3 regions of the Providencia sp. 6390 genome follow, and region 2 is predicted to be linked to each of the others. Evidence: predicted binding sites of a transcription regulator. Region 2 holds the regulator's gene; each other region holds the start of a gene.
The links. Region 2 encodes PhoB, which activates phosphate uptake and scavenging genes when phosphate is short. Its sites were predicted from a motif close to CTGTCATAAAACTGNCNNAT; they were not measured.

Region 1: pstS (phosphate ABC transporter substrate-binding protein PstS) is a predicted target of PhoB. The motif match lies at 2,313-2,332, and genes of this name have one in related genera.
Region 3: AC3Z9T_RS08395 (esterase-like activity of phytase family protein) is a predicted target of PhoB. The motif match lies at 1,760-1,779, and genes of this name have one in related genera.

What each region holds. Positions count from the first base shown of each region.
Region 1 is NZ_JBYVYL010000010.1:72,208-83,059, forward strand. It holds gene envZ (two-component system sensor histidine kinase EnvZ) at 1-906, shown strand, start outside; gene AC3Z9T_RS18335 (hypothetical protein) at 1,208-2,113, shown strand; gene pstS (phosphate ABC transporter substrate-binding protein PstS) at 2,432-3,475, shown strand; gene pstC (phosphate ABC transporter permease PstC) at 3,587-4,543, shown strand; gene pstA (phosphate ABC transporter permease PstA) at 4,545-5,426, shown strand; gene pstB (phosphate ABC transporter ATP-binding protein PstB) at 5,464-6,240, shown strand; gene phoU (phosphate signaling complex protein PhoU) at 6,254-6,967, shown strand; gene AC3Z9T_RS18365 (ABC transporter substrate-binding protein) at 7,373-8,203, shown strand; gene AC3Z9T_RS18370 (amino acid ABC transporter permease) at 8,276-9,028, shown strand; gene AC3Z9T_RS18375 (amino acid ABC transporter permease) at 9,030-9,782, shown strand; gene AC3Z9T_RS18380 (NCS2 family permease) at 9,991-10,852, shown strand, end outside.
Region 2 is NZ_JBYVYL010000006.1:142,863-153,714, forward strand. It holds gene phoR (phosphate regulon sensor histidine kinase PhoR) at 1-828, opposite strand, end outside; gene phoB (phosphate regulon transcriptional regulator PhoB) at 849-1,538, opposite strand; gene sbcD (exonuclease subunit SbcD) at 1,959-3,179, shown strand; gene AC3Z9T_RS14085 (AAA family ATPase) at 3,176-6,853, shown strand; gene AC3Z9T_RS14090 (cystathionine gamma-synthase family protein) at 6,893-8,179, opposite strand; gene AC3Z9T_RS14095 (isopenicillin N synthase family dioxygenase) at 8,222-9,256, opposite strand; gene AC3Z9T_RS14100 (MetQ/NlpA family ABC transporter substrate-binding protein) at 9,462-10,319, shown strand; gene AC3Z9T_RS14105 (nitroreductase family protein) at 10,636-10,852, shown strand, end outside.
Region 3 is NZ_JBYVYL010000003.1:214,993-225,844, forward strand. It holds gene AC3Z9T_RS08390 (MFS transporter) at 1-292, shown strand, start outside; gene AC3Z9T_RS08395 (esterase-like activity of phytase family protein) at 338-1,702, opposite strand; gene ybbP (putative ABC transporter permease subunit YbbP) at 1,838-4,282, opposite strand; gene ybbA (putative ABC transporter ATP-binding protein YbbA) at 4,279-4,965, opposite strand; gene tesA (multifunctional acyl-CoA thioesterase I/protease I/lysophospholipase L1) at 4,933-5,574, shown strand; gene AC3Z9T_RS08415 (SDR family oxidoreductase) at 5,647-6,432, shown strand; gene AC3Z9T_RS08420 (co-chaperone YbbN) at 6,492-7,349, shown strand; gene AC3Z9T_RS08425 (SPFH domain-containing protein) at 7,363-8,307, shown strand; gene AC3Z9T_RS08430 (NfeD family protein) at 8,304-8,783, shown strand; gene cueR (Cu(I)-responsive transcriptional regulator) at 8,737-9,147, opposite strand; gene copA (copper-exporting P-type ATPase CopA) at 9,267-10,852, shown strand, end outside.

The sequences.
Region 1 (10,852 bases), on a different contig from region 2:
ATATGGGTGCGAGTTCCCCTGACTGAAATTGGGCAAAACCAATTTTCGTTGGTGTTCCGTTATACCCTCGCCATTTTCTTATCTATTTTTGCAGGTGTTTGGCTATATATTCGCTATCAAAACAAACCATTACTTGAACTTGAATACCATGCGAGTCAGGTAGGGAAAGGGGTGATACTCCCCGCGATGCAAGAGAAAGGTGCGACGGAGGTAAAAGCGGCTATTCGCTCGTTTAACCATATGTCTGCTGGGATCAAAACTCTTGAAAATGACCGCACCATATTGATGGCAGGGGTCAGTCATGACTTACGGACACCTCTTACTCGTATTCGTTTAGCGACGGAAATGATGAGCCCTGAAGATGGCTATCTTGCTGAATCAATCAATAAGGATATTGAAGAGTGTGATGCGATCATTGGTCAATTTATGGATTACCTGAAAACTGGCCAAGAAATGAATATGGAGTTCTGTGACCTGAATGCGATCTTAAATGAGGCCGTGACTTCAGAAAGTAGCGTGACAGGTGAAATTGAAACGGCATTTGAGCCAGGTAATTTGATCGTTAATGGCAACCCATTAGCGATTAAACGCGCTATTACTAACATGATTGTGAACGCTTATCGTTATGGTAATGGTTGGATCAAAGTTAGCAGCGGCAAAAATGAAGATTCGGTTTGGTTCCAAGTGGAAGACGATGGCGCGGGTATCAAAGAAGAAGATATCCAACGCCTATTCCAGCCTTTTGTACAGGGTGAAAAAGCACGTAGTAATACGGGTACAGGTTTAGGTTTAGCGATTATCCGTCGTATTGTTGATGCCCATGAGGGCAGTATCGAAATTCATAAAAGCGAACGTGGCGGCTTTGCCATTCGAGCGCTCTTACCGCTAAAAGAAAAAGAAGAGTAATTCATACTGGTCATACTGCAAGTTGCAGCGCTCTTGGTTAAGATATAGTGATTATGCTAGTTTGCGCTTGTCAACGGCTTATGTAGGCTCTCAGCCACTTACTCACTAGTCACACCCCGGATTATTGAGGGGTTTTTATAACAACTTGTGTTGTTTCTATTTCTTTGTTGTATTCACTCCTAGCTATTCATTCTATAAAACAAAACCACATAATTTATAAATAATATAATCGTTATATAAAAGACTTGATGATTGCTTTGCTTTGATAATGATTTTTAATTGAATAAGTGAGGTGAGTTTTATGAAGATTAATTTTTTTACGACTATCCGCAAGTCTCAAAGCTTAGATGCGTTGACTGCGATGAATACAATACAGAACGAAAAAGTAAGCTTACCCGCAAAAACAGTCCGGGTTGCGAATACTCAAGAGCGTTATAAACAAGGATCTCAAAAAGAGCCTAAAAAAGTGACTTGGGGTAAACAATTGGCCACTGTATTAACAACACCTTCTGTAAAATTAATCGAATCAAAATTGTCTTCATCGATTCCTACACCGCCGCCGATGCCTGAAGCAACCAATTCTCATCAAGCTGAAGGGGGGAAATCAGGGATGGATAAAGTGATTGCTCAGTTGCAAGAGAGTCCTGTCTTTAAGAAGAATGCGGAAAAATACCAAGCGGTAAGTAGCGAGCCAACGGCCTCATTAAACACGCCACCACCTCCACCGCCAATGGCAAAATTTAAAGGAATTACAGTTCAACCTAATACTGATGGTAAGTCAGGGATGGATAAAGTGATTGCTCAGTTGCAAGAGAGCCCTGTGTTTCTTAAGAGAGCGGAAAAATATCAAGCGGTAAGTAGCGAGTCAATGGCCCCATTAAACACGCCACCACCTCCACCGCCAATGGCAAAATTTAAAGGAATTACAGTTCAACCTAATACTGATGGTAAGTCAGGAATGGATAAAGTGATTGCTCAGTTGCAAGAGAGCCCTGTGTTTCTTAAGAGAGCGGAAAAATATCAAGCCGCAAGTAGTGAGTCAACGGTCTCATTAAACACGCCACCGCCACCTCCGCCAATGGCAAAATTTGAGGCTATTACGAAAAGGAATACAGCACAGCCGAATATTGATACTAAAGCAGGGATGGATAAGGTGATTGCCGAACTCAAAGAGCATCCAATATTCAAACTAAAAGAAAGTAATTAACAAGTTCCCATCATAATAAACTCGCGTCAGCGAGTTTATTCGTCTATACCTATAGCATATTAAGATCTTTTTATGACAGTTTGTCACTTTTGCCACAATACCAACTAACTGAGTGTAAAAAACATTACCATCTGATTTTATTAATTATTTGATCCCTCAGTCTTACATTTTTCGTCAATAGACACGCTAAAATAATCAATTGTCATAAAACTGTCATAAATCAGACATGTTGTTGTCATCAAATTGTCCTATTTTTCCTACCGTGACATTTCACCAACAATTTACACTGAGTTGTTTCTATACATCCCCGGAGGGATTATGAAAATGATGCGTACAACCTTAGCTAGCGTAATGGCAGCAACCCTTTCAATGACTGCGATGTCTTCTTTTGCTGCCACAAGCTTAACTGGTGCGGGGGCAACCTTCCCAGCGCCTGTTTATGCTAAGTGGGCGGACTCTTATCAGAAAGAAACAGGTAACAAAGTGAACTATCAGGGGATTGGTTCTTCTGGTGGCGTTAAACAAATTAATGCAAAAACAGTTGATTTCGGTGCGTCAGATGCGCCATTGACTGATGAAAAATTAAAAGAAGATGGCCTGTTCCAATTCCCAACCGTGATTGGTGGTGTGGTTCTGGCAGTTAACGTAAAAGGTATTCAGTCAGGTCAACTGACTTTAGATGGCACAACATTAGGTGACATCTATCTGGGTAAAATCACCAAATGGAATGACCCAGCTATCGCTAAATTAAACCCAGGTGTCAATCTACCAGACCAAAATATTGCTGTAGTGAGACGTTCTGATGGTTCAGGTACCACTTTCGTTTTTACTAGCTACCTATCAAAAGTCAGCTCAAGCTGGAAAAATGATATCGGTGCTGGCTCAACGGTTAATTGGCCGAAAAACAGTGTCGGCGGTAAAGGTAACGATGGCGTTGCAGCCTTTGTTCAGCGCTTACCTGGTTCTATTGGTTATGTTGAGTACGCCTATGCAAAACAAAACAACCTTGCTTATACTAAGCTAGTTTCTGCTGATGGTAAGGTGGTTTCACCAACAGGTGCAAGTTTCAGTGCCGCAGCGAAAAAAGTCGATTGGTCGAAATCATTCGCTCAAGACTTAACTAACCGTGATGGCGATAACGCATGGCCAATCACTTCAACCACATTTATCTTAGTCCATAAAGACCAGGCGAACGCTGAGAAAGGCAAAGCGGTGCTCGACTTCTTTAACTGGGGCTATGAAAAAGGTGGTAAACAAGCTGAAGCGTTAGATTATGCTGTTCTGCCTCAAGAAGTCGTGACCGCAGTTCGTGCAGCATGGAAAACAGAAGTTAAAGATAGCCAAGGCAAATCACTGTTCTAAAATGTGAGCCGAGGGATGGTAGTGGCAGGCGGATGATGAGGAACACCATCCGCCTTCTAACGTAGTAACTAAATCCTACTAGTAAAGTAGGTGTAGGGTGAGAAAAAGCGCATGGCCGAAAAAACAACGGCATTTAAAGCACCGAGTAAGTCAGGCGATGTGATATTTGGCGCATTAGTTAAGATTGCTGCGCTAATCACATTGTTAATGCTTGGTGGCATCATTATTTCCCTTATTTTTGCCTCGTGGCCGAGTATGCAAAAATTTGGGTTTTCATTTTTATGGACCAAAGAATGGGATGCACCCGCAGAGCAGTTCGGTGCCCTTGTGCCAATTTATGGCACCATTGTGACATCACTGATTGCTCTGATTATTGCAGTACCTGTGAGTTTTGGTATTGCTCTGTTCTTAACTGAACTTGCCCCCAATTGGTTAAAGCGCCCGTTGGGTATTGCTATTGAGCTTCTCGCTGCAATTCCAAGTATTGTTTATGGTATGTGGGGGCTATTTGTTTTTGCGCCTCTGTTTGCTGAATATTTCCAAGAGCCTGTTGGCAACGTGATGTCGAGTATCCCGATTGTCGGTGAGCTTTTTTCAGGTCCTGCATTTGGGATTGGTATTTTGGCAGCAGGGATCATCCTTGCCATTATGATCATTCCTTATATTGCCTCGGTAATGCGTGACGTGTTTGAACAAACCCCTGTCATGATGAAAGAGTCCGCGTATGGTATTGGTTGTACCACATGGGAAGTGATTTGGAACATCGTATTACCCTACACCCGCAATGGGGTGATTGGTGGTGTGATGCTAGGTCTCGGTCGTGCACTCGGCGAGACCATGGCGGTGACCTTTGTGATCGGTAACACCTACCAATTAGATAGTTTCTCATTATTTATGCCTGGTAACAGTATCACTTCAGCGTTAGCCAATGAGTTTGCTGAAGCGGAAGGTGGTTTACACACTTCTGCGTTGATGGAACTTGGATTGATCTTATTTGTTATCACTTTCATTGTTCTTGCCATATCCAAATTGATGGTTATGCGTTTAGCGAAGAACGAGGGCCGTTAATATGTCGACATCTCAACACATGATTGCTAATGACAAAGAACGTGCTCGCCGCCAAGCATGGCGTCGCCAAGTTAACAGAATGGCGCTGTTTGTCTCCATGCTGACGATGGCATTTGGTTTGTTTTGGCTGATTTGGATCCTCTTCTCAACAGTGACCAAAGGGATTGATGGGATGTCCCTGAACCTGTTCACTGAGATGACGCCTCCACCAAACACTGAAGGTGGTGGCCTTGCTAACGCAATAGCAGGGAGTGGATTATTGATTTTGTGGGCAACGGTGATTGGAACTCCGCTTGGTATTTTAGCGGGGATCTATTTAGCCGAATATGGCCGCAAATCATGGTTGGCATCTGTCACACGTTTTATTAATGACATTTTGCTCTCTGCACCTTCGATTGTTGTCGGTCTATTTGTTTACACCATTGTGGTTGCGCAAGTGCAACACTTTTCGGGTTGGGCGGGTGTGATTGCATTAGCGTTATTGCAGATCCCTATTGTTATCCGTACCACAGAAAATATGTTGAAATTGGTGCCAGATAGCTTGCGTGAAGCAGCATATGCGCTAGGTACACCAAAATGGAAAATGATTTTATCTATTACGCTTAAAGCATCTGTATCCGGGATCATTACGGGTATTTTGTTAGCTATCGCTCGTATTGCGGGGGAAACCGCACCATTACTGTTCACATCACTGTCGAATCAGTTCTGGAGTACCGATATGAGTGAGCCAATTGCTAACTTACCTGTAACCATCTTTAAATTTGCGATGAGCCCGTTCTCCGAATGGCAAGAGCTGGCATGGGCAGGGGTTCTATTAATCACCCTATGTGTCCTGTTAATTAATATTATCGCACGCGTTGTGTTTGCTCAGAAAAAACACTAAACCCGGATTGAATAAAGAATTATAGAGAGAAGTTGCCATGATTAATGCAAATGAAATTGCAAACAGTAAAATTAAAGTACGTGACCTTAACTTTTATTATGGAAAATTCCACGCATTAAAAAATATCTCGCTGGATATTGAAAAAAATAAAGTGACTGCATTTATCGGCCCATCAGGCTGTGGTAAATCGACTCTGCTGCGTACTTTTAACAAAATGTATGAACTGTATGGCGAGCAGCGTGCGGAAGGTGAAATCCTATTAGATGGTCAAAATATCCTGACTGATAAGCAAGATATTGCGCTATTACGCGCTAAAGTTGGCATGGTATTCCAAAAACCAACACCATTCCCAATGTCAATCTATGACAATATCGCATTTGGCGTGCGTTTATTTGAGAAACTATCACGTGTTGATATGGATGAGCGTGTTCAATGGGCGCTGACTAAAGCTGCATTGTGGAATGAAACAAAAGATAAGCTGCATCAGAGTGGTTATAGCTTGTCTGGTGGTCAGCAACAACGTTTATGTATTGCGCGTGGGATTGCCATTCGCCCTGAAGTGTTATTACTGGATGAGCCATGTTCAGCTCTCGACCCAATTTCGACAGGGCGTATTGAGGAGTTGATCAGCGAATTAAAATCCGAATATACCGTGGTGATTGTCACTCACAACATGCAACAGGCCGCACGCTGTTCTGATTATACGGCCTTTATGTATTTAGGTGAGCTGATTGAGTTTAATGAAACTGACAAGATGTTTACCACGCCTGAAATGAAACAAACTGAAGATTATATTACTGGCCGTTACGGTTGATATGGAGCCGACTATGGATACGCTGAACCACAACAAACATATTTCCGGACAGTTCAATGCTGAATTGGAACATATCCATACTGAATTGATGACGATGGGAGGGCTGGTTGAAGAACAGCTCACCAAGGCGATCACCGCCATGCACAATCAGGATGAGGCTCTAGCACGCGAAGTTATCGAAAATGACCACAAAGTCAATATGATGGAAGTGGCGATTGACGAAGAATGCGTGAAAATTATCGCTAAACGCCAACCAACGGCAAGTGATTTACGACTGATTATGGCGATTTCAAAAACGATTGCTGAATTGGAACGTATTGGCGATGTGGCCGATAAAATCTGCCAAACCGCATTGGAAAAATTCTCTCATCAACACCAACCACTGCTGGTGAGCCTTGAATCATTAGGCCGCCATACGGTGCAAATGTTGCATGATGTGTTGGACGCTTTTGCACGCATGGATCTGGAAGAAGCCATCCGTATCTATCGTGAAGATGAAAAAGTTGACCAAGAGTATGAAGGCATTGTACGTCAACTGATGACCTACATGATGGAAGACCCAAGGACCATTCCTAGTGTATTGACCGCACTGTTCTGCGCTCGCTCTATCGAACGTATCGGTGATCGCTGCCAAAACATTTGTGAGTTTATTTTTTACTATGTCAAAGGGCAAGATTTCAGGCATGTAGGCGGGGATCAGTTGGAAAAAATGATGACCAAAAAATAGCCGTCATACTTCGCGCCGTAGCGTTGTTGGCTGCAATCACGAACCCTAGTCACATACTTATGTATGCTCCTAGGGCTTCGCTCTTTTGCCGCCTAGCTACAACACGAATTATTTAGGCTATTCATAGTGCGATTTATTCATTTCATAGTTTTTAAGTTGTTATCTATCGCGGATCTCTTGTCATCTACTTTCGTATGCTCCTAGGGATCCGCTCAATCGCCGCCTAGCTGTAGAACAAACTATTTAGGGTATATATCAGCTCCCAGCTCCCATAGATTTTAAATAATCGCACATTAAGTATTCCATTTGGTTATAAATATATTAATTAATAGTATTTCAAGAAATAAGGCATCCTTGATAACTTGAGATGGTCGATTTACACAAATTTACCGTCAGGGGTGTTCAATGAAAGCTCGTGTTTTAACTACTGCATTACTTGCAGGACTTGCGCTGCTGGCTAACGTCGCCAAGGCAGATAAACTGGATGATATCAAGCAGGCTGGTGTTATTCGTGTTGCTGTGTTTGATAGCAATCCACCATTCGGGTTTATTGACCCGCAAAGTAAAAAACTCACGGGCTATGATGTCGATATCGCGCAAGCAATCGCTGATAACCTTGGCGTGAAATTAGAACTGCGTCCAACCAACCCTGCGAACCGTATTCCATTGCTCACTTCAGGCAAAGTGGACTTAATCGGTGCCAACTTTACGATCACTGATGAACGCGCAAAACAAGTTGATTTCTCTATCCCTGATTTTGCGACAGGACAAAAATTTATCGCGCGTAAAGGCGTACTAAAAACCCCTGATGATATCGCACCACTGCGTATCGGTGCCGATAAAGGTACGGTTCAAGAAGTGACACTGCGTGAACGTTATCCAGATACTAAAGTCATTTCTTATGATGATACACCACAGGCGTTTGCTGCTCTGCGTAATGGTAATGTGCAAGCCATTACTCAGGATGATGCAAAACTGGTTGGTTTGTTGGGTAACTTGCCTGAAAAAGTGAAGGCTGATTTTGAAATTTCACCGTTTAGTATTACACGTGAATATCAAGCGTTGGCTGCCTCTAAAGGTGAAAACCGCTTAGTGGAAAACGTCAACGAAGCGTTATTGAAACTCGAAAAAGATGGCCAAGCAGAAGTGATTTATAACCGTTGGTTTGGTCCAGAGACTAAAGCTGCTCAACCACGTGGTGATTTCAAATTCGCTCCGCTAGATCAGCAAAAGTAAATTTTAGTTCTTAATCAGCTATATCAACCCTGCTAATCATAGCGGGGTTTCTAGTTATAAAAGGCAGCAACTATGTTTGAAAAATTTATTAGCGGTGAATTTTTGTCGCAGCACTTTTTGGCTCCCGAGTACTTAACATGGTTTGGCTATGGGTTATTGCTGACTATTTGGATCTCGGTATGTACCATTGTGGCTGCAACGCTATTAGGTTTTTTGGTTGCCTCGGCGAGGGATAGCCAAATTGCCCCATTGCGTTGGGTCGTCAACGCTTATATTTCGATTTTCCGTAATACGCCTTTGCTGGTGCAACTGTTTTTTTGGGCTTTCGCATCTCGGGATATTCTTTCACCTGCGGTGATGGATTGGCTGAATACGCCCCATAAAGTGACTTTTATTGGGATCACCTTAAGTTGGCCATCATACGAATTTTTAGCCGGTTTTGTCGGTCTCACGTTATATACCACTCCTTTTATCGCTGAAGAAATTCGTTCAGGTATTCGTGGTGTGCGACAAGGCCAAAAATACGCTGCTTTTGCATTAGGTTTAACGGGATGGCAGTCGATGAGATATGTGGTGTTGCCGCAAGCCGTGAAAATTGCCATGCCACCGTTATTAGGGCAGTACATGAATGTGGTAAAAAACTCATCATTAACCATGGCAATTGGCGTTGCTGAGCTTTCTTATGTTTCACGTCAAGTTGATAGTCAAACTTTAAAAACCTTTACTGCTTTTGGTATCGCAACCGTATTGTATATTGCCATCATTGCGGTGATGGAAGCTTGGGGGCAGTGGCGTGCACAACGTAATTTAACGGTGGGAGCGTAAAATGGATTTTTCTGTTATAGAACAAAATTGGCAGTATCTGTTGTTCGGTACTTTCCCTGATGGGCCAATTGAAGGTGCGTTGCTAACGTTGATTATCAGCCTGATAGCCGGTGTTGCATCGATTATACTTGGCACGCTTGGTGGTGTTGCTTTGGCAATGTTGCGCGGCTTTTGGATGAACTTATTTGCTGCATTTTTAGGTTTTTTCCGTGCAATACCCGTCATTATGTTGATTTTTTGGACCTATTTCTTATTGCCTATCGTCTTTGGCACCGATATTCCAGGTATTACATCAGTGGTCTGTGCGTTAGCTTTGATTACGTCCGCTTACCTCGCTCATGCGGTAAAAGCAGGTATCTTAGCAATTGGTCAAGGGCAGTGGCAGGCAGGTTTATCGTTAGGGTTCAGTCGCTGGCAGGTGTTGTGGCAGATTGTTTTGCCTCAAGCACTGCGCATGATGGTGCCATCATTTATTAATCAATGGGTGGCGTTGATTAAAGATACTTCTTTGGCTTATGTGGTGGGTGTGGCTGAATTATCATTCTTAGCCAACCAAGTGAATAACCGTGAAATGGTTTATCCAATGGAAGTATTTTTATTCGTTGGATTTATCTATTTCGTGATGTGTTTGACGCTAGAAATCGTGGCTAACTTTGTTGCGAAACGATTAAGTCGTCAAAATCAATCCAAAGCATCATCCGTAAAACGCTCCTTGTTGTTTTGGCGGCGACAAAAACTATTAGCATTATCTTAATAAGATATTTATGGCGGCGTTGAGTGGTCGCCATAAAAATTTCTTTTTTTTCCATATCTTCCGATTCATCTCGTTGTATCAGTCAGTTAGCGCATTTTCTTTGGCTGTATTTACGCAAACGTTTTCTTTTTTGCATTTTAACGGTAACACTCTTGTTTTGTTTGTTGTAGGATAGGGCGAAAAAAACTTTTTTTGGGCGCTATATCTCATGAGTAATCAATCTTCTGGCTCTGTGCAGCAGCAGGGTCTGTTTCAGCGTGTTTTTAAATTACAAGAACACGGCACAACGGCAAGAACAGAAGTCGTTGCAGGCTTCACTACATTCCTCACTATGGTTTACATTGTCTTTGTTAACCCGCAAATTCTCTCAGTCGCAGGTATGGATATTAAAGCAGTATTCGTGACCACATGCTTAATTGCGGCGATTGGCAGTATTTTAATGGGGCTACTGGCAAACCTACCTATCGCTGTTGCACCGGCAATGGGGCTGAATGCCTTCTTTGCGTTTGTGGTGGTTGGTGCAATGGGCTACTCATGGCAAGTTGCGATGGGGGCGGTGTTCTGGGGTGCGGTTGGCTTGTTTATTTTAACCTTATTCCGTATTCGTTATTGGATCATTGCCAATATCCCATTAAGTCTGCGTGTGGGTATTACTAGTGGTATCGGCCTATTTATTGCCATGATGGGGTTGAAAAACTCAGGTATCATCGTTGCAAATCCAGATACCTTGGTCTCTATCGGTAACTTCACTCAACATAATGTCTGGTTGGGCGCACTTGGCTTCTTTATCATTGCTATCCTCGCTGCGCGTAATATTCATGCAGCGGTTTTAGTATCGATTGTGGTCACCACATTGATCGGTCTTGCATTAGGGGATGTACAGTTTAACGGTATCTTCTCTTTGCCTCCGAGTATTACAACGGTGGTTGGGCAGGTTGATATTATGGGTTCGCTGGATCTGGCGCTGTCTGGGGTGATTTTTGCCTTTATGTTAGTTAACCTGTTTGACTCCTCAGGCACCATGATTGGTGTGACAGATAAAGCCGGTATTACTGATGCGCGCGGTACTT
Region 2 (10,852 bases):
CTCATCTAGATTGATCTGAGGAGCCACTTCAATACGTGATAACTGCAACAATTGTTTAACCAAGTTATCCATGCGATGTGCTTGCTCTTGCATCACATGTAGGGCTTTTTTATTGGCGGGCGAGGCATTTTCTTGGTCGTCAAGTACCTCAAGATAGCCCTGAATAACGGTCAGTGGTGTGCGCAACTCATGACTTACATTAGCAAAGAAATCTCTACGCGCTTTTTCTAATCGACGTTTTTCAGTGACATCTCGTGCCACCATTAATAATTGGTCCTCGGTATAAGGAAGGATACGAAATTCAACAATTGCGCCGCTATTCAGTTCAAGTGTTAAAGGTTGATCATAATTCTGTAAGGTAAAATAGCGGCTAAAATCAGGGTAGCGTAATAAGTTAAAAATAGGCTGTCCGCTATCTTCTGGCCAACGAAAGCCCAATAAATGTTGAGCATGGCGGTTACACCAAAAAATATTACCTTCAAGCGTCATCATCACCACGGCATCAGGCAAAGATTCCGCACCACTTCGAAACCGCTTAATTAACTGCCCTAATTCACGACGACGCTTACGATTGCGTTGTTGCATCTGATATATCCCGTAAAATATGGGTTCCCATCCACCTTTACCATCAGGAGGGAGCATACTACGGTCTAACCACAACCAATATGACAGTTTCATTAAGTTATAACTATGCCAAACCAGCGCTGCGGCAAGTGAAATTACCAGCAACCATGCAAGATGACCAATAAATAGAGATAAAATTAATGCAGGTAAGATAAATAAAAACAGCCCCCAAATCAGCTGTTTCCATGATAGGCGTTCAAGCACGCGGGGATCCCCTTTATTAGTCAGTAACGAGTTGAGAAGCGATAGCCCGTACCACGAACCGTTTGCACCATTTTATCATGCCCTTCGATTTCTAATGCTTTTCTAAGGCGGCGTATATGCACATCAACGGTGCGATCTTCAACATACACATTAGCACCCCAGACATAATTGAGTAACTGCTCACGACTATATACCCGCTCAGGATGGGTCATAAAGAAATGCAGTAATTTATATTCCGTTGGCCCCATATCGATCGGGATATCTTGACTACTGACGCGATGGGAGGTTGGGTCCAATGTTAACCCGTTCATTTCAATAATATCTTCTGTCGCCATTGGTGAAATACGACGTAAAATAGCTTTCACACGAGCCACCAGCTCTTTTGGTGAAAAAGGTTTGATCAAGTAATCATCGGCTCCGACTTCGAGCCCTTTAACACGATCTTCCTCCTCCCCTCGTGCAGTTAGCATCATAACTGGCACATCACGCGTATCGCTGTCACGCTTCATGTGTTTGATCACTTGGATACCCGAGCCCCCAGGGATCATCCAATCCAATAATACCAAATCAGGTAACGGGTCAACTAACTGCGCAATTGCGGAATCATAATCATCAGCTTCAATAGACTGAAAACCATTCTGCTCTAGTACAAAACAAACCATTTCGCGGATGGGCGCCTCATCTTCAACGACTAGAATGCGTCTTGCCATGATTAATCCTGTAAATAAGAAGAGATTGTTAAAAGTAAAATCATTATGCGTCACTTTTATGACAGAATTATGAATGTTAACACTCAATCATGATAGTCCAATAGCAATTGTCATTTTAGTGAAATCTCGCAGTCATGCGATCTATACTCTAAATAATTCGAGTTGCAGGTAGGCGACAAGCGAAGATAGACGAGGAGCATAGATAAACACGGTGACTCGGCGAGCGTAGCGCAGCCACTTATACCTCAACGAAAAGCCCCACATCTTGAAGAATGACGAGTATAAAACGATAATTCTCCGAATCAACCACCTCAGATCAGGTATACTACTTAACGTTCAACTAGCGTAAATTCACATGTAATAGACAGCAATTCTGCGATTTGAAGTATCATAAGTCGTCATGTTTAGGAACCCGTATTGATGCGCATCATTCATACCTCAGACTGGCACCTTGGCCAATATTTCTTTACTAAAAGCCGTGCTGCGGAACATCAACATTTTTTAACTTGGCTAATCGAACAAGTAAAACAATACCATGTTGATGCCATTATTGTCGCAGGCGACATTTTTGATACGGGTTCACCACCGAGTTATGCAAGAGAGCTTTACAACCAATTTGTCGTCTCTTTGCAACAAACAGGCTGTCAACTGGTGATACTCAGTGGTAACCACGATTCTGTTTCTGTTTTAAATGAAACTAGCTCACTACTTGCCTATTTAAATACGCATGTTGTCACATCAGGTAGCGAACCACAGGTCATCACGCTAAAAAATGCCCAAGGTGAGGCCGGAGCCCTGCTATGTGCAATCCCGTTTCTGCGCCCTAGAGATATTCAACTCAGCGTTGCTGGGCAAAGTAGCGAACAAAAGCAACTATCATTACAAACTGCCATCAGCGAATACTATCAGTATAGCTATCAGCTAGCGCAACAACAACGTGAAGCGCTTGAGCTTGAGATCCCCATTATTGCCACAGGGCATCTGACTGTTATTGGTGCTGAAGTTTCTGATTCTGTAAGAGATATCTACATTGGCACCCTAGATGCCTTTCCATCAGGAGCGTTTCCCCCTGCTGACTATATTGCCTTAGGGCATATACATCGCCCGCAAGTCATCGGTGGAGAACAACACATTCGCTATTGTGGATCACCTATCGCATTAAGTTTTGATGAAGCAAATCAACAAAAAAGCGTTTGTTTAGTGGAATTCGATCGCAGTGACATATCACAGATCCGCCAATTGCCGATCCCTATATTCCAACCATTGAAAACACTTAAAGGATCACTTGTCGATATTCAAAAACAGCTCAATGAAATAGAGTTCAATGACAACATTCAACCCATTTGGCTTGATATCGAGATTGCCACGCAAGATTACCTTTCTGATATTCAGCAACGTATTGAAGCACTGATAACAGATTTGCCCGTTGAAGTGGTGTTATTACGTCGCGCCCGGAAGCAACAGCAAAGTCAACAAGCTGCGATTGCTAATGAAACACTCAATGAACTCACGGCCGAAGAGGTATTTTTGCGCCGTTTAACAGAAGAAGAACTGAACGACAAAGAAAAAGAACAACGGCTCTTACTACTATTTAAGCAATCTCACGATGCATTACGCTCTGAGTTTGAGGGGGATGCATGAAAATACTGAGTTTACGTTTAAAAAATATTAACTCCCTCAAAGGAGAATGGAAAATTGATTTTAACCAAGAGCCTTTTATCAGCCAAGGGCTCTTTGCCATTACCGGTCCTACTGGAGCAGGCAAAACGACACTATTAGATGCAATTTGCCTTGCTCTTTATCATCAAACTCCGCGTTTAACGACTTTATCGGCAAACCAAAACGAGTTAATGACCCGCCATACCGGTGAATGTCTTGCTGAGGTTGAATTTGAAGTTAAAGGAATAGCCTACCGCGCATTTTGGAGTCAAAGGCGTGCAAATAATAAGCCAGATGGTAAATTACAATCACCAAAAGCTGAGCTTGCAACGGTTAGCGACGGCAAAATCATCGCTGAAAAAATCAGTGAAGTCAGAGAACAAATTATTCAGATAACGGGACTCGATTTTGGCCGCTTTACAAAATCTATCTTGCTATCTCAAGGTGATTTTGCGGCCTTCTTAAATGCCACAGAAAAAGAGCGCGCTGATTTACTCGAAGAAATTACAGGAACTGAAATCTATAGTCAGATTTCTAGCTATATCTATCGTCAACACAAGCAAGTTAAAAATGATTTAGAGCTATTAAAAGCGCGAGCGCAAAGTATTCACTTACTCACAGAAGGTGAACATCAAACATTACTCATTCAGCAGCAATTGTTAGCTGAGCAAGAAAACCAACTCAACCTCCAACGTACGCAATACCAACAAGCACTGCATTGGCAACAGCGCCAACAGCAGCTCACCGTACGTTTACAACAACAGCAATTAGAACGGCAACACGCACAGAGTGCCTATCAAGCGGCTGAACTGGAAATAAAAAAACTCACTGACAACATACCGGCTGAGAGCCTACGCCCTCTATGGCAAGATACAGAGCGCCAACAACAATCACTGAATGAATTATTAGAAAAACAGCAAAATCTTTTGCTAACTTTGAATAATCAAACTCAACAGCTAGTGCCGTTACAAGAACAACTAACACAAATTAACGCACAAAATACGCAACACCTAAGCTATACCCAACAACAGACACTGGTAATCGATAACCAAGTCCGTCCATTAGATAATGAGATCATTAATTTAAATCAACAAATTAAAGAAACTCTAGCGCAACAAAATCAATATCAATCACAATATCAAACCAAACAAACGCTAATTGATGACGGGCAACAACAAATATCCCTGTCGAATACAGAACTCAGCAATATTCAGTATTATTTACAAAAAAACCAGCAAGATGCCGTCATTTTACAGCAAATTGGCTCATGGCGACAACAAGAACAATATCTAGAGCAAACGAAGAAACAGCTTATCCAGTTTGAGCAGAAACAACAGACTTTATCACAACAGCACATCACTTTGTGCAGTGAACAGAAGCAGCAAACTGAGCAATATATACAGCTTCAGCAACAACTTGAGCAAGATCACGCCATCTATCAGCGAATTGAAAAGAACTATTTAGCCTGGTTGGAAGCCCATGATATTGAAAAAACTAACCAAACAGTAGAACAATTACGCTCAACGGTGCAACATATGCAGTTGTTACCCATCCTACTAACCCAATGGCAAGAGCTACAAAGCCAACAACAAATTAAGTTAGCTCAACAAAAAGAAATTACGCTATCAATCACCCAAGCAGAACAGCAGATCCAGCTAGCAGAAACGCAAATTGCCTATATCCAGCCTCATTTGACCGATTTACAAGCTCGATTACGATTAGAACAAAAAATAGTCAGTCTAGAAACGGAACGCCAACAGCTTATTGCCGGTAGCCCTTGCCCACTTTGTGGTGCCACTGAACACCCTGCTATTGCACAATATCAAACCATAGAGCCAAACCAAACAGAACAACGTTTGCATGAATTGACCACTCAGCTTGAACAATTAAGACATAACTTAACCACCCAACAAGCACAGCGGCAAAAAGAAATTCAGCGACAAGAAGAAAACCAACAGACACTGTTACAGCTAGCAACCCAAGAAAACTACTTGCAAAAACAGTGGGCAACCACATGTCAAAAAGCCATGATTACAGAATTGGCGATTGAACAAAATGTCGTAGAACAATTACTCAATGAATGCCAACAACAGTTATCAAGCGAACAAAAGCTCTTGCAGGACTTTGTGTTACTTGAACGTGAGTATCAGCAATCTAAGTATCAATTACAGGAAAAACAATCACTCAACAATCAGCAGCAATCAATGCTAACTTTACTTGATGAGCGAATAAAGCAGATACAGCGCTCAATGGATGAAAACCAAGCACAACTGCTCACACACCAACAACGATATAGTGAGCAGCACCAACAATTACAATCCTCATTGTCTGGTTTTCAATTACCAACCGATGAGCAATTCTCTCAATGGTTTGATGGGCTAGAAAAACGCGGTCAATTATATGAATTAAAAAAACAAGCAACTCAAGATCTCACCAAAAAAATAGCCGTTACAGAAGCAATGCTACAAGCAGAGACCACTCAACAAGCAGCGTTAAAACAACAGCTAGAAAGTGCTCAGCAACATTTACAACAGTTGCAACAGTTGCTGCAACAAAAACAGAACTCGCGCCAATTATTGTTGGGTGGTCAATCCATTTCACAATTTGTCAGCCAATTACAGAAGCAACAAGATAAAATCATCTCTCAACTACAACAGCTCAGTGAGCAAGTAAGTTATCGTGAAAAAGAAATAGCATCACTGAAAGGCAGTCATCGTGAAGTCACCAGTGCGATCGATAAGAGTCAACAGCAGCTGAGTACAGCACAACAACATTTTGCTGAAGCACTGGCAAGCAGCCCGTTTGCAACACAACAAGCATTTTTAAGTGCATTATTATCTGCTGATGAAAAACAGCGCTTAGAGCAATTGCACCAGCAATTAAAGCAATCCTGCATACAGACTGAGACGCGTTATAAAGAAGGTGAGTTGGCGTTACAAGAACATTTGACACAACAACCAAAGGGCTTACCAGATAGCCATCCAGAGCAATTACAACACGATATCGGCGAACTTGATAATAAAGTAAAAATGCTCAATCAACAGCAAGGCCAAATCATCAGTCAGCTCAATAGTGATAAGCAACAACGCCATCAACAACGTGGCTTACTACAAGAAATTGAACAAAGCCAAGCTAATTGTGATGATTGGGGATTACTCAATGAATTAATTGGCTCTGCTGAAGGTGATAAGTTCCGCCGTTACGCACAAGGCTTAACCTTTGACTGTCTTATTTCGCTCGCCAATCAACGCCTCAATAAGTTACATGGACGCTATATCTTAAAGCGCAGCCACAATTCTGATCTCGAATTACAGGTAATTGATAGTTGGCAAGCGGACACTATCAGAGACATCAAAACCCTTTCAGGTGGTGAAAGCTTCTTAGTCAGCCTTGCTCTCGCTTTGGCGTTATCGGATATGGTGAGCAATAAAACACAATTGGAATCATTATTCCTTGATGAAGGGTTTGGCACGCTGGATCCAGAAACATTAGATATCGCACTGGATGCTTTAGAAAGTTTAAATGCCTCAGGGAAAACAATTGGGGTTATTAGCCACGTTGAAGCGATGAAAGAACGGATACCTGTACAGATCCCGGTGAAAAAAACCAATGGCTTTGGGTTTAGTGAATTACCAAGCCAATATCGGATCAACTAAAGCGATTAGCAGAGGTTTGAACCTCTGCTTGTTTTTCACTTAAACAGCATCCAAAGCTTGTGATAACGCTTGTTTTAAATCATTTACGTTTTCGATTCCTACTGATAAACGCACTAGATTACTATCGATACCGGTTGCTTGACGAACTGATTCAGCGACCCCTGAATGGGTGGTTGATGCAGGATGGCAGGCTAACGATTCTGTTCCTCCTAAACTTACCGCTAACTTAAACAACGCCAAATGGTTTAAGAAATTAAATGCATCCTCTTCGTTATCACCGACATTGATGGAAAACGTTGAACCTGCACCTGTGCATTGGCGCTGATATACCTGATATTCAGTACTTTCCTTTGGTAAGAATTCAGGGTAATGCACTTTTTTGACTTTTGGATGTTGATGTAAAAATGTCGCCAATTGCTGTGCGTTATCATTGGCTTTTTCCATTCGTAATTGCAATGTTTCCAAGGAACGTCCAAGCATCCAACTCGAATGAGGATCAAGCTGAGTACCTATCGCATTACGTTGAGCGCGAACTTTTTTCATTAATGCACGACTACCGGCGACACCACCAGCAACTAAATCAGAGTGACCACCAACATATTTAGTTAGTGAGTACACACTTAAATCAGCCCCCAATGATAGCGGTTTCTGGAACACTGGGCCAAGTAAAGTGTTATCACAGATCAATAATGGTTTTTCTTCTTGACGAGTTTGTGCAATCTCTTTTGTTAGTTCACTCAGTAAGTGAATGTCCACTAACGTATTTAATGGGTTCGAAGGTGTTTCAATATAGATAGCAGCAATATTCTTAGCTGGGTCTATACCTTTAATCACCTCTCTTATCGATTTCACATCACAACCATTTGCAAAAGAAATTGAAGTAATACCGAAACGAGCCAATGTATTTAAAAATAGCGTTTCTGTTCCACCATACAATGGCTGAGAATGCAGTAATACATCTCCAGGTTTCAAAAATGCCATTAAACAGGTGGTAATCGCTGACATACCTGATGAAAATAATGCCGCACTTTCTGCCCCCTCATATAATGCCAGTCGGTCTTCAACAATTTCGCTGTTTGGGTGATTAAAGCGAGAGTATACCAGCCCTTGTTTCTGGTCGTCAGGCGTTGGTGTGCGCCCACTAACCATATTGAAAAACGCTTTCCCTTCCTGTGCCGTTTTAAATACAAAAGTTGAAGTTAAAAATACTGGGGGCTTAATTGCACCTTCTGAAAGCTGAGGATCATATCCATAGCTCATCATTAATGTTTCTGCTGCTAGTGTGTGCCCGTTAAGCTCTTTTTTATAATAACGATTCGACATCATGGTACTCCAATAAAATAAAAGCTTAGCTGAATGCTAAGTACATCATAAGATATTGCTATTTTTAATAATTTGCTCGTATTCCTCAGGATAAAATTGACGTGTTACTGATAAGTGTGAACGCAGTCGACCTTTAATTGCATTTTTTCCTAAATTAGTAAATAAAGGATTTAGTGGATCGCTATCAGGTCCTAGCGCCTGCTGAGCTAAATAAGTAGGTAGAGGTAATAATGGCACTTCATTAGCGAATACACTTGGCGTGATAAAGTAAGCAATCGAATAGCGTGAAACACTGTTTTGCTTTCTCACAACTTGATGAACATTTGCACGTAAGTAACCATTGGTTGCCAGTTCAAAAACTTCACCAATATTCACAACAAACGCATTTTCTAAAGGAGCAACATCAATCCAGCCATTATCTGTGTCGACTTGTAACCCACCAATATTGTCTTGCCATAATAAAGTTAATATTCCTGCATCTTTATGTGCACCAACGCCTTGCTCTCCCTCCAAACCACTTTCACGAGCGGGATAATGGATTAATTTCAGCAAATGCTGAGCCGGATCAGCAATAATAGGGTCAAAGCTGTTTTCAGGGAGTTCTAACGCAACCAAAAATGCCTTAATTAATTTAACGGCCGTCTCTCTCATCGCTAATTGCCAAGCTAGTGCCCGTGCTTTTAATTCAGGCAATGCATCAGGCCATTGATTTGGCCCTTGCAGGTTAAACCAAATAGGATCCTGATCCGTTAAGGGCAGTGCAGGCAGTTCTTCACCAATATCAATTTGCTCACGATAATCGGGTTGGTTACGTGTATTTTCCTGTGTTGATCCTGTGTAACCACGAAAATGCCTCGAATGACTCATATTTATTTTATTTTTTTCTACCTCAGGTAAAGCAAAAAACTGTTTAGTCGTGGCTAATAAATCGTCTCGTTGCTGTGATGAAATATTGTGGCCAACAAGATAGAAGAAACCGATTTCACGGGCCGTAAAACGTAATTTTTGATAGAAATTATCTCGTGTGCTTGGATTATCTAATTCGCGAAGATCAATAATAGGTAGCTGATATGCTGACATAATAAAACCTTAAAAATAGTTAGTTTTATTAATTAAATAGCACCGCAATAAAATACTAAAATAATTTAAAAATATATCGATATAACAGTTTCAATCATTAAACATGATATATAACTAAAACATCTTCGTGCTTATAAAATGTTATTTCAACTCCCTCCAAGCGATCTGTTTATATAAAAAGAAATAACAGTTCAGGGATACCTCAATGAAAAAAATAGTGGCAATATTATTAACTCTTTCCATTTCGGCTTTGAGCGCTTGCTCGCAAGAGGACGAAACTAAATCAACCGCCAATAGTCATCATCAGGGGCAAAAAATCATTATTGGTAGCCATGGCAGTGATGCCGATATTTGGCAATTCATCGCACAATCACAGGCCGCCAAAGATGCTGGTTTAGATATTGATGTGAAAATTATTGATGATGGTGTCACTCTCAATATTGCGACCATTGATGGTGATGTCGATGTTAATGCATTTCAATCTTGGGGGTTTCTGAAAGATTTTAATAAAAATAATGGTAATAAATTATCGGCTATTACCACAACCTACTTCGAGCCAATGGCGGTTTATTCATCTAAATATAAAAAACTAGATGAATTACCCGATGGCGCACTAATCGCAATTCCTAATGATACCGCCAACCATGCAAGAGCATTATTATTATTGCAAAAAGCTAAACTGATTAGGTTAAAACCCGATTTTAACCAAGCAACTGGCTCTGTGAATGACATAATTGAAAACCCCAAAAAACTAGAATTTAAGCAAATCAAATATGCTCATGGCCCAAGAGCTTTACCAGATGTTGATATTGCTGTTATTGGCAATACTGCCGCACAAGAAGGAGGGTTAAACGCTTTGAATGATTCTCTATTCCGCGAACAAAATGATGGCAGCATTAATAACATGATCAATGTACTAGTGGTCAAAAAAGAGAATAAAGATAATCCAGCATTTAATAAACTTGAAGAGCTATATCATACTGAAGCGGTTAAGAATTACATCCGTGATCATTTTGGGGGAACAAAAATACAAATATCCCAGCCTTTAGCTTCTCTTCAATAACTTTATATTCGTCATTTTTCTGTAGGGTATACGTGGCTATGCCCTACTTTTCTCATTCAGTTCCTCTCACCAACTATTTCATCAATAATCTTTTTTATTACGCAAAACGTGCTAAAAAACCAGTAACACTTTGAATAAAAACATTAAATTTGATACTTTAACTTAGCCTAAAAATTTGAACCTTACGGTTAAATTTTTTTTCTATGATTTTTTAACCACAACGATATAGTACTACTCATCAAATGAATAGCGACGCTTGGAACTGTTCATACCATATAATACCGTGCGCTAACAAATAAATAGCTAGGAGACTTACATGTCAAACGCCTTTATCGAAATGATTAAAAACCGTCGTACTATTTACAGCCTCGGCGATCAATTACCGGTTTCTCATGACCATGTAACAAAATTAATTAAAGAAGCCGTCAAACATTCTCCATCATCGTTTAACTCACAAACTTCACGTGTTGTGATTTTATTCGGTGAGCAGCATAAAAAATTATGGAATTTAACCAAAGAAACATTGCGTGCCA
Region 3 (10,852 bases), on a different contig from region 2:
ATGGTTATGGCTGATTTTATTTGTGCTGTGTGTTGGAATTGGTTATGGCATGACCTTTTTGGCTTCGAGCGTATTACTTTCAAACTATTTTGGCCGTGGCCCTTATTTAGAATTGTTTTCAGTGGTCAATTTGATCTCCACTGTTGCTTGCCTTGCGCCATTTATTGCTGGTGCAGTTAAAGACTATACCCATAGCTTTACCCCTGCATTTTTAATTATTGCTGCGCCAGTCCTTGTGATCCTCATACTCACTTTAATGATGAAACCGCCTGTTTTGTCTGCAAAAAAATAAAAAAACTCGGGTGATGAGCCCGAGCAAAATCAATAAACAAGGAAATTAAGGATTTAACAACGCAGGCACTTTCAGCAAGATAAATTCGTTATCATCCGCTTGGTTTGGCTCACGGCTAGATGAAAATGGGTAGTTATTGTCGTTGCCAACAATGATGTGCTCATTATCAACAACATCAACGTTTTCAATGGTAAAGAATGGGAAGGTAAATACGCCATCATTTAATGGTTTTTTGGCGACACCTTCTGGGTCTTTAATATTCATTAAATCAATGTAAGCTTGCTTATCAACCGGTGCACCTTGGTTTTTATCTGAAAACTCAATACGGTAAACACGTTTGAATTTAGCTAAATTGCTAAAGCAGTTGGTGGTATCTGTTACCCCCTCCGCGCAAGCTTTATCAGCAGTTCCTTCGCCATTATCTCGTTCAATAATCAATCCATGGCTATCATCGATCATATTGAAATCGCCGATCGCATTTTGATTGTCTTCAAAGACATACAGCCAGCTACGGCCTGTCCATTGCTGATTTTTTACATCGAATTCAAGAATTCGTGCAGCGCGTTTACCATCAACATTTTCATAGTCTTGTTTTTCTTCATTCCATAAAGCGCCTTCTAGCATTGGATACAGCTTGCTGCCATCAGGTGAAGAAGCCATTCCTTCAAAACCTTTTGAACGATTGACTTGGAAACTCACTTTATCAGTAGGTTTACCCGGTGTGGTGACTTGATAGTGATCAGGTGAAACCACTTTTTTGCCATCAACTTGGGTTTCAAATAGCGCTAATACCTTACCATTGAGATCCATTTTTATCAGATAAGGTCCAAACTCTTCCCCGACCCACAGTGCACCATCTGCAAATTGGAAACTTTCAGGATCAAAGTCACTACCAGTTAAATAGCGCTTATCGCTACTTTCATTAATAATATGAAATGGAATGATTTTATCCGGATCATGGAAAAATACCGTTTTTAATGGATCCACTTTGCCTGTTTTAAAATCAATATCATATTGCGTTAAGTAAAGCATCGAGTCTGGTGAATTCACTTTATTACCATAACCATTATCGGTTAACACCCAATAAGTGCCATCGGCCATGCGTTTAATACCTGAGTGACCTTGCAGTGGCTGACCTGTGATTGGCACATGCATACCAGTCGGACGATCGGCTGACTTACCTTCAACCTTGCCTAACTGATCAATACGATTACCCGTCGTATATTTACCGCTAACTTGTAAATCTTTTGGCGCATCAGCAGGCGCGGGTACGGTAGAATCAACCGCTAAAATTGAGTGGCCAGCCAACGTTGCTGGTACTTCTTGTTGAGCATACCCTGTGGTAGAAAAGGCAACCAAAGTTGCAAGTAGTGATAATGAACTCAGTTTTATGGTACGGTGCGGCTGCATTATTTTGTTCCCATTCGTAACGTTTATCATTATTGACGATGGGATAATAAGCAGGATAAATGACAGTTTGGTGATGATTATAAGACGATTATTTGAATGGCTTCTTGCTTTATCAACAACAAGAAGCCACTAAGATCACACTGACATTCGGCGATGCTGATTGCCTGTACCTAGCAAACGCAGCCCAAGCCAGCTGCCACAGACTGATAATAGCAACGCAGCACATAGCGGTAACAATAACCACATTGACCATTCAGGCTGCCAAGGGAAATCAAACACTTTCGTTTGTAACAACCATAATGCCACTTCAGCACCAAAGGCCGCCGCTAGCCCAGCCATCAGTCCTAATAACACAAATTCGCTCCATAGCGTGCGACGCATCAGCTTTTTGCTTGCTCCTAATGTACGGTAAACCACTAACTCACGTTCTCGTTGGCTCATACCGACTTGAATTTGCGCCAATAACAGTAGTAAACCGCAGAAAATCACTAGCACTACCATCACTTCTAGCGCTTGGCTGACTTGCTGTAAGATCTGCTGAATTTGTGCGATCAATGCCCCTATATCTAATACATTGATTGTTGGGTAATTGCGGCTTAAATCAGTCAGTAACTTGCCATCGCCTTCATAGTGGAAACTGCTCATCCATGTCGCGGGCACATCTTTCAAGGTGCCTTCAGAGAAGATAAAGAAAAAGTTAGGCCGCAAGCTCTCCCAATCAACAGTGCGAATACTGCTTACCGTAGCGCTAAACTCCTGAGCACCTGCATTAAATGTCAGTTTGTCACCAATTTTAATGCCAAGCTCTTTCACGACGGTTTGTTCAATTGAAACTTCACCCACTTTCGGTGGCCATGTGCCTTGATCTAACACATTGGCTTCAGGCAACTTCGCTTGCCATGTTAAGCTTAATTCACGACGCACCGTGTTATTATCAGGGTCACGAGCGTCCGCCCACTCAATCGCCGATGTGTCATTAATCTCAGCTAAACGCGCTAACACAACTGGATAGAAATCCGTCGGTTTGACTTGGTTTTGAACCAATAATTCAGTAACCGGTTTGATCTGGCTTTCATTCATGTTGATCAGGAAATAATTTGGGCTATCGGCTGGCAATTGTTGCTGCCAGCGATCCAATAAATCCCCTCTGACTAAAATCAACAACGCTAACAACATAAATGACAGCGAAAATGCACTCATTTGCGTGATCGTCTGTAGCGGCTGGCGCAGCAAACGACTGACAGAAAGGCGCAAACTGAGTTGTTTGAACTTAAATTGGCGCAGTACCCATAAACCTAGCCAACCAATTAACGCCAATAGAACCGCAACAATCACAATACCAATTAGAATTGACCATAGCAGTGGGTTGACTCCTGCAAATAAAAATAACCCACCAACCACAATTAACGTAACAATAGGCAGATAGTAACGTAGTGGCCAAATTGGTGAAGCAGCATCCTCACGCAACACACGCGATGGCTGGGTTGCCATTAATTGGCGATACGGGCGGATCCCAACAATAATCGCAATCACAAATAAAGTGCCAATCGCCCACACCCAAGGCCATAAACTGGCTGATGGTAAGGCCTTAGGTAACATGGCACCCAGTATTTGCATTAAAATACCTTCAAACGCTAACCCAAGCAGTGAGCCTAACAAGGCTGCCGCAATGAGTATGACTAGCCACTGACCGATAATCCATTTTTGTAAAGCTGAACGACCCGCTCCCAATGTTTTCAGCACCGCAACTAACTGATGACGGCTACGGCAATAGTGGCTCATTGAAACCACCACGGCGGCTATCGCTAACAGCAAGGTCAGTAATACAGACAGCAGCAAAAACTGTTGAGCGCGCTGGAAAGTTTTGCCCACCGCGCCACTATTATCTTTTAAGGTATACCAACGCTGATCGGTTCTCAGTTGTTTGTCATATTGGGCTTCAAAAGCATCAATCACTGCCGTGTCACCTGCAAACATCTCACGATAGGTTAAACGGCTGCCAACTTGCACAGCACCTGTTGCTTGTGCATCATCGAGCGAAATCAATACACGAGGTGCAATTTGAAAAGGATTAAAGCCACTATCAGGCTCTTGAATTAACTGCCCTGCTACTTTCAATGTGGCATCACCGATATCGATGTCATCACCAATTTTGAGGTTGAGTAATTCAAGCAGGCGTGGCGTAACCAAGATCTCCCCTTTGGTTGGGCGAAGACCCGCTGGCTCAGTGACTAAATCACCGTATAACGGATAGGCAGCATCGGCAGCTTTAACCAGCACCAATTGTGGTCGTAAGTTTTCATCTGCCGTTGAATAAGCCATCGTCGAAAATGACATTTGCTGGCTGAGTTTCAAGCCATCGTCTTTAGCCTGTTGTAACCAAGTTGCCTCACTGGGTTGAGAGGAGCGCAAAACGAGATCGCCCGCCAGTAGCTCACGGCTCTGATAACTCATGCTATTTTCAATGCGATCGCTAATTCGTCCCAATGCCAAAACGCACGCAACCGCTAATGTTAGCGCCAGCCACACAATCAGCAGTGATGGCGTTTTCCATTCACGCCAAAACCAACGCCAAATCATGACTCTTCCCTCAACACACCATCAACTAACCGTAAACGGCGCTGACAGCGTGCCGCCAGCTCATTATCATGGGTGACAAGGATCAACGTTGTGCCGTGCTCTTTATTCATTGAAAACAGTAAATCTGCGATTTTATCCCCTGTGTGGCGGTCAAGGTTGCCAGTGGGCTCATCAGCAAACAAGATTTTTGGTCGACCATTGAATGCTCTGGCTAATGCCACTCGTTGTTGTTCACCACCTGAAAGTTGTGCAGGCATGTGTTTTAAACGGTTTCCTAGCCCCAGCTCCGCTAATAAATTGGCAGCTTGTTGTTGGCTGGCGGATTCAGGCTCACCACGCAATAAAGCAGGTAGTTGCACGTTTTCTAACGCATTTAATGTGGGTATCAACATAAAAGATTGAAAGACAAAGCCAACACTTTGTGCTCGCAAAAAGGCACGTTGCTCCTCATTCATTTGGGTGAGCTCTTGCCCCAGTAAACTGACGCTACCGCTACTACCATCATCTAAACCGGCAATAATGCCTAATAAGGTGGATTTCCCCGAACCAGACTCGCCGATCAAAGCAATTGTTTGACCAGACTCGACAATTAGCTCAACACCTTGCAATATAGTGAGCTCATGTTCACCCTGACCAACACGTTTAACGAGATGATGAACTTCAAGAATATTTTCCGCCGACATTTACTGGTATTTCTCCTGTTATTTGTCGCGAGTGGTCAAACACTCGCAGCCACAAAACTATTGATCCTTGGTGACAGCCTAAGTGCTGGCTATCGCTTACCGGCAGAGCAGGCATGGGCCTCATTACTCGCCGAGCGTTGGCAAAAACTGTCACCGCCCGTTATCGTGATTAACGGTAGTATCAGTGGCAACACCTCTGCACAAGGGCTAGAGCGTCTTCCTGCTTTACTTGAACAACACAAACCTGATTGGGTGCTGATTGAGTTAGGTGCCAATGATGGTTTACAAGGGCTATCTGTCGAGCAGATGGAAAACACTTTACAACAAATTATTCAACAAATAACCCAATCAGGCGCTAAACCGCTTTTAATGCAAATTCGCATACCGCCAAACTACGGTAAACGCTATACTTCTAGCTTTGAAAAGGTCTACTCTACATTGGCAGAAAAAAATGCGATTCCGTTACTGCCTTTTTATATGGAAAACATCATTACTCGGCCTGAGTGGATCCAACAAGATGGCATTCACCCAACCGTAGAAGCCCAGCCAACCATTGCTGATTTTATGGAAACACAACTTAAGCCCTACCTTGTACCATCAGCAAAATAGTTTGGTTCTAGCTTTAATTGAAGACAGTAAAACAGTTTTTATCTTAATTAGCGCCTACAGGTAGGTAAAGTTATGCAAAAATCGGTCTTTATCACAGGTGCATCCAGCGGTATCGGCTTTTGTGCCGCTCAAACTCTTCGTCAGCGTGGCTACCATGTCATCGTCGCTTGCCGTAAGGAAAACGATGTCTTACGCCTAAAAGAGCTTGGCTTTGATGCTGTCACACTTGATGTTGATGATTACCTTAGCATAGATCGTGCAGCCGAAGAGGTGCTGACACTGTGCCATGGGCGACTTTTCGGATTATTCAATAATGCAGGTTTTGGTGTTTATGGTGAACTGACTAGCATCAGCCGTGAGCAATTAGAGGCACAATTCTCGACTAACTTTTTCGGCGTTCACCAATTGACCCTGAAACTGCTCCCTGCCATGCTACAACACCATGAAGGGCGTATTGTCCAAACCAGTTCAGTCATGGGGATCATTTCGACCCCCGGTCGTGGTGCCTATGCCGCCAGCAAATACGCCTTAGAAGCTTGGTCTGATGCATTACGCTTAGAGCTCAAAGGCTCGGGTATTCATGTCAGTTTAATCGAACCGGGGCCAATCCATACTCGTTTTACCAACAATGTTGCTCAAACCCAGCAAGACAAACCCGTGAAAAACCCCGGTATTGCAGAGCGTTTTACCCTGACACCTGAACATGTGGTTGCAAAATTAGTGCATGCGCTGGAAAGCCCTCGACCACGTATTCGCTACTCAGTGACACTATTGACCGTCGTGGTACGGTTTTTAAAACGCATACTTCCTGACTGCCTAATGGATAAAATACTGGCTGGACAAGGCAAGAAGGCTTGAAAAAACACAATCTAGCCCCACCTTTAAAGTATTAAATAATTATTTAAAAGAGATCAACTATGCAAGCTTTTGCCCAAATCGTGGATGTTAATGAACAAAACCTGCACCAAGTGGTAGAACAATCAATGAACATGCCTGTTATGTTCTATTTCTGGTCAGCTCAAAGCCCCCACTGCCAAGAGTTTGGCGCGACACTTGATAAAATTGCCAATGACTACGCAGGTCTATTTATGTTAGCGCGTGTTAACTGTGATGTTGAACAAAACGTTGCTGCGCAATTTGGCCTTAGAGCGATCCCAACTGTTTATATCTTACAAGAAGGCCGCCCTGTTGATGGTTTCCAAGGCCCTCAGCCTGAAGACGTCGTATTAGAAATGCTGTCTCGCGTATTACCAAGTCCAGAAGAGCTGAAAGCCGCACAAGCAGCCGAGCTAATCGCGGAAGGGAAACTGCAAGAAGCGCTACCGCTACTCAAAGAAGCACACCAGTTAAATCCCAAAAACAGTGACATCACATTTTTGCTAGCCGAAACGCAAATCGGCCTAGGCCAAGTGGATGATGCTGAAAAAACACTGTCAGTCGTTCCGATGCAAGATCAGGACAGCCGTTATCAAGGGCTAATTGCACAAATCGAGCTATCACGACAAGCGGCAGATACCCCTGAAATTCAACAATTACAGCAACAATTCACAGAAACACCCGAAAATGCCACCCTTGCTGTGCAATTAGCGCTAAAATTACATGAAGTGAATCGTAACGAAGAAGCGCTAGAAATTTTATTTAGCTTCTTGAGAAAAGACCTTGGTGCCGGAGACGGCGCTGTGAAAAAAACCATGATGGATATCATGTCTGCGATGGGTACAGGGGATGCTGTAGCCAGTAAATACCGCCGTCAAATGTATTCATTACTTTACTAATTAAGGGTTAACAATGGACTTGTTCGCATATGGTGCAATACCAATAATCATTTTTATTGCCATTGTTATTGTTTTTACCTGTGTAAAAACCGTACCACAAGGCTACCAATGGACCGTTGAACGTTTCGGCCGCTATACCCGTACGTTACAACCGGGGCTACATATCCTAGTGCCATTTATGGATAGGATCGGTCGCCGCATCAATATGATGGAACAAGTTCTTGATATTCCTTCACAAGAAGTTATCTCTCGCGATAATGCTAACGTGACGATTGATGCCGTATGCTTTATTCAAGTGGTCGATCCGGTTCGCGCTGCTTATGAAGTCAGTAACCTTGAGTTATCCGTTCTCAACCTCACCATGACCAATATCCGTACTGTACTCGGTTCAATGGAATTGGATGAAATGCTCTCACAGCGTGACTCGATTAACTCACGTCTTTTACATATTGTCGATGATGCGACCAACCCTTGGGGGGTTAAAATCACCCGTATCGAAATCCGTGATGTAAAGCCGCCAAAAGAGTTGATCAACGCCATGAACGCACAGATGAAAGCTGAGCGAACTAAACGTGCTGATATTCTTGAAGCGGAAGGTATTCGCCAAGCGGCGATCCTCAAAGCCGAAGGTGAAAAACAATCACAAATTTTGCGTGCTGAAGGTGAGCGTCAATCAGCCTTCTTACAAGCAGAAGCACGTGAAAGAGCCGCTGAAGCCGAAGCAAAAGCCACTCAAATGGTGTCTGAAGCCATTGCGGCGGGTGATGTGCAGGCTATCAACTACTTCGTTGCTCAAAAATATACCGATGCGCTAACCAGTATTGGTTCCGCTGAAAACAGTAAAGTGATTATGATGCCACTTGAGGCAAGCAACCTGATGGGTGCGATAGGTGGGATCACAGAACTTATCAGCGAAAGCAAAAAAGTCGGTGCTGATAAGAAGCAGGCTAAGCCATGATAGAGCTGATCAGTACCCAACCGGCATGGTTTTGGCTATGCCTTGGTGGTTTATTGCTAATTGCTGAATTATTGGGTACAGGCGGTTATCTATTATGGTCGGGGGTCGCCGCAGTTGCCGTGGCGATCATCGCACTGGTATTGCCTTTCATTGGTTGGGAATGGCAAGGCATTTTGTTTGCTATCTTAACCATTGTCTGTGCCGTGTTGTGGCGTAAATGGCTTAGCTTACGCAAAAACCCTCAGGCCGATGATGTTAACCAAAAAAGCCACCAGCTCATTGGTCACAAAGTACGTTTAATTTCAGATACTGATGAAGGTTTTAGCCGTGTCAAACTTGCCGATGGCAGTTGGCGTGCCTATAGCGAAATTCCACTGAAAGCAGGTACTGAGGTGGTGATCACCTCAGTTGATGGTATTACACTGCACGTTAAGCCTTGCCATGATGGCAGCAGCTTCGAGCCAAGTGATCAATAATCGGGCAATCTGCCCCTTCATCACCGGGGCAGGCATCCACTAAACTTTGCAGAGTCTCTTTAATGGCAGACAATTTAGCGATTGTCTGCTCTAACTCGGTAATTTTTGCCATCGTAGCACTTTTAACGTCTGCGCTATGCCGCGAAGGGTTACGGAATAGCCCTAATAGCTCCCCGCACTCTTCCAAAGTAAAACCAACATCTTTTGCCTGCTTCAATAAGCTCAATTCATCAACATGACGCTCTTGATAGTAACGGTAACTATTTTCACCACGCTCAGGTGGTGTGATCAAACCTTTGTCTTCATAAAAACGGATCGCCTTTGCGGTAAGCCCCGTTTTTTTGGCAATTTCACTAATATTCATATTTCCCTTGACCTTACCCTTGTGGGAGGGTTTAACCTTCTCTATATATCGAGATCCATTAGATTCTGCCATGATAATCAAAAAGACAGGATCCGTCATGAGTTAAGGAGATTTCACTTATGAGTAGCAAAATCATTCTCTCCCTGCAAGGACTAAGTTGCATGCACTGTGTTGGCACAGTGACCAAAGCACTCGAAGCCCGTTCAGACATTAATCAAGTCAAAGTCACCATTGAATATGCGGTCATTGACAGCGATGCCTCCACGCAGTCGTTGATTGAAACCATTGAAGCGGCTGGCTACCAAGCAAAAGTGGCTGAGCAACCAGATACGATATTACAACTTTCAGGTCTGACTTGCATGAAATGCGCAGCCAAAACGCAACAAGCTCTCGAAGCGGTTGATGGCGTTGCCGCCGCGATCGTCGATACACAGCAAGCCAAAGTTTATGGCGTAGCGACTGCTGATGTCTTGATCAGCGCCGTCGAACAAGCAGGTTACAAAGCCAGTATTGAGCAACCTAATACACTGGTTTTAGCACTCTCAGGACTAAACTGCATGAAATGTGCAGAGAAAACCCGCTTAGCACTGGAAGCCGTCGATGGTGTAGAACAAGCAGATGTGGATACCACGACAGCCACTGTTCGTGGTACAGCATCTGCGGACGCCTTAATCGCCGCTGTTGTCGCTACGGGTTACCAAGCAACACTTACCTCTAAAGAGAATACGTCCCCAAAAACTGAGCCGCTGACAACACCAACTGAGCAACCGGAAACTGACTCAGCGGCAATCTGTGATATTCCGGCACAGCAAGCTGATTTGGGTGAACAACCTGAAATATCACCGTCAGATGACAGTGTTCAGTTACTGCTAGATGGCATGACCTGTGCAAGCTGTGTGAACAAAGTGCAAAAAGCCCTCAGCAGCGTGCCAGGGGTTGAAAACGCTCGCGTAAACCTTGCCGAGCGCAGTGCATTAGTGACAGGTACTGCGCAACCAGCAGCCTTGATCGCCGCAGTTGAAAAAGCAGGCTATGGTGCTGAAATTATTCAAGATGAAACTGAACGCCGTGAACGTCAGCAACAAGTTGCTGACGCCAATATGCGTCGTTTTCGTTGGCAATCAGCGCTAGCACTCGCTTTGGGGATACCCGTCATGATTTGGGGCATGATGGGTGATAACATGATGCTTAGCCCACAAAATCATTCCATTTGGCTAACCATTGGTGTGTTAACTTTAGCTGTCATGATATTTGCTGGTGGCCACTTCTATAAAAATGCGTGGCAAAGCCTAAAAAATGGTAGTGCAACCATGGATACCCTTGTTGCATTGGGAACTGGCGCTGCATGGCTTTATTCTATTGTGGTCAACTTATGGCCAGATATGTTTCCTGAACAAGCACGCCATCTTTATTATGAAGCCAGTGCCATGATCATCGGTCTTATCAACCTCGGCCATGCACTTGAGCAACGAGCTCGTCAGCGCTCTTCAAAAGCCTTGGAAAGATTGCTTGATCTAACGCCACCTACCGCTCGGGTCGTGACAGAGCAAGGTGAAGTAGACATGCCTCTTGAGCAAGTAAAACAAGGCATGGTATTACGCCTTGCAACAGGTGACCGTGTTCCCGTTGATGGTGAAATCATTGAAGGTGAAGTTTGGCTAGATGAAGCCATGTTAACGGGTGAACCTATCCCTCAGCAAAAAAG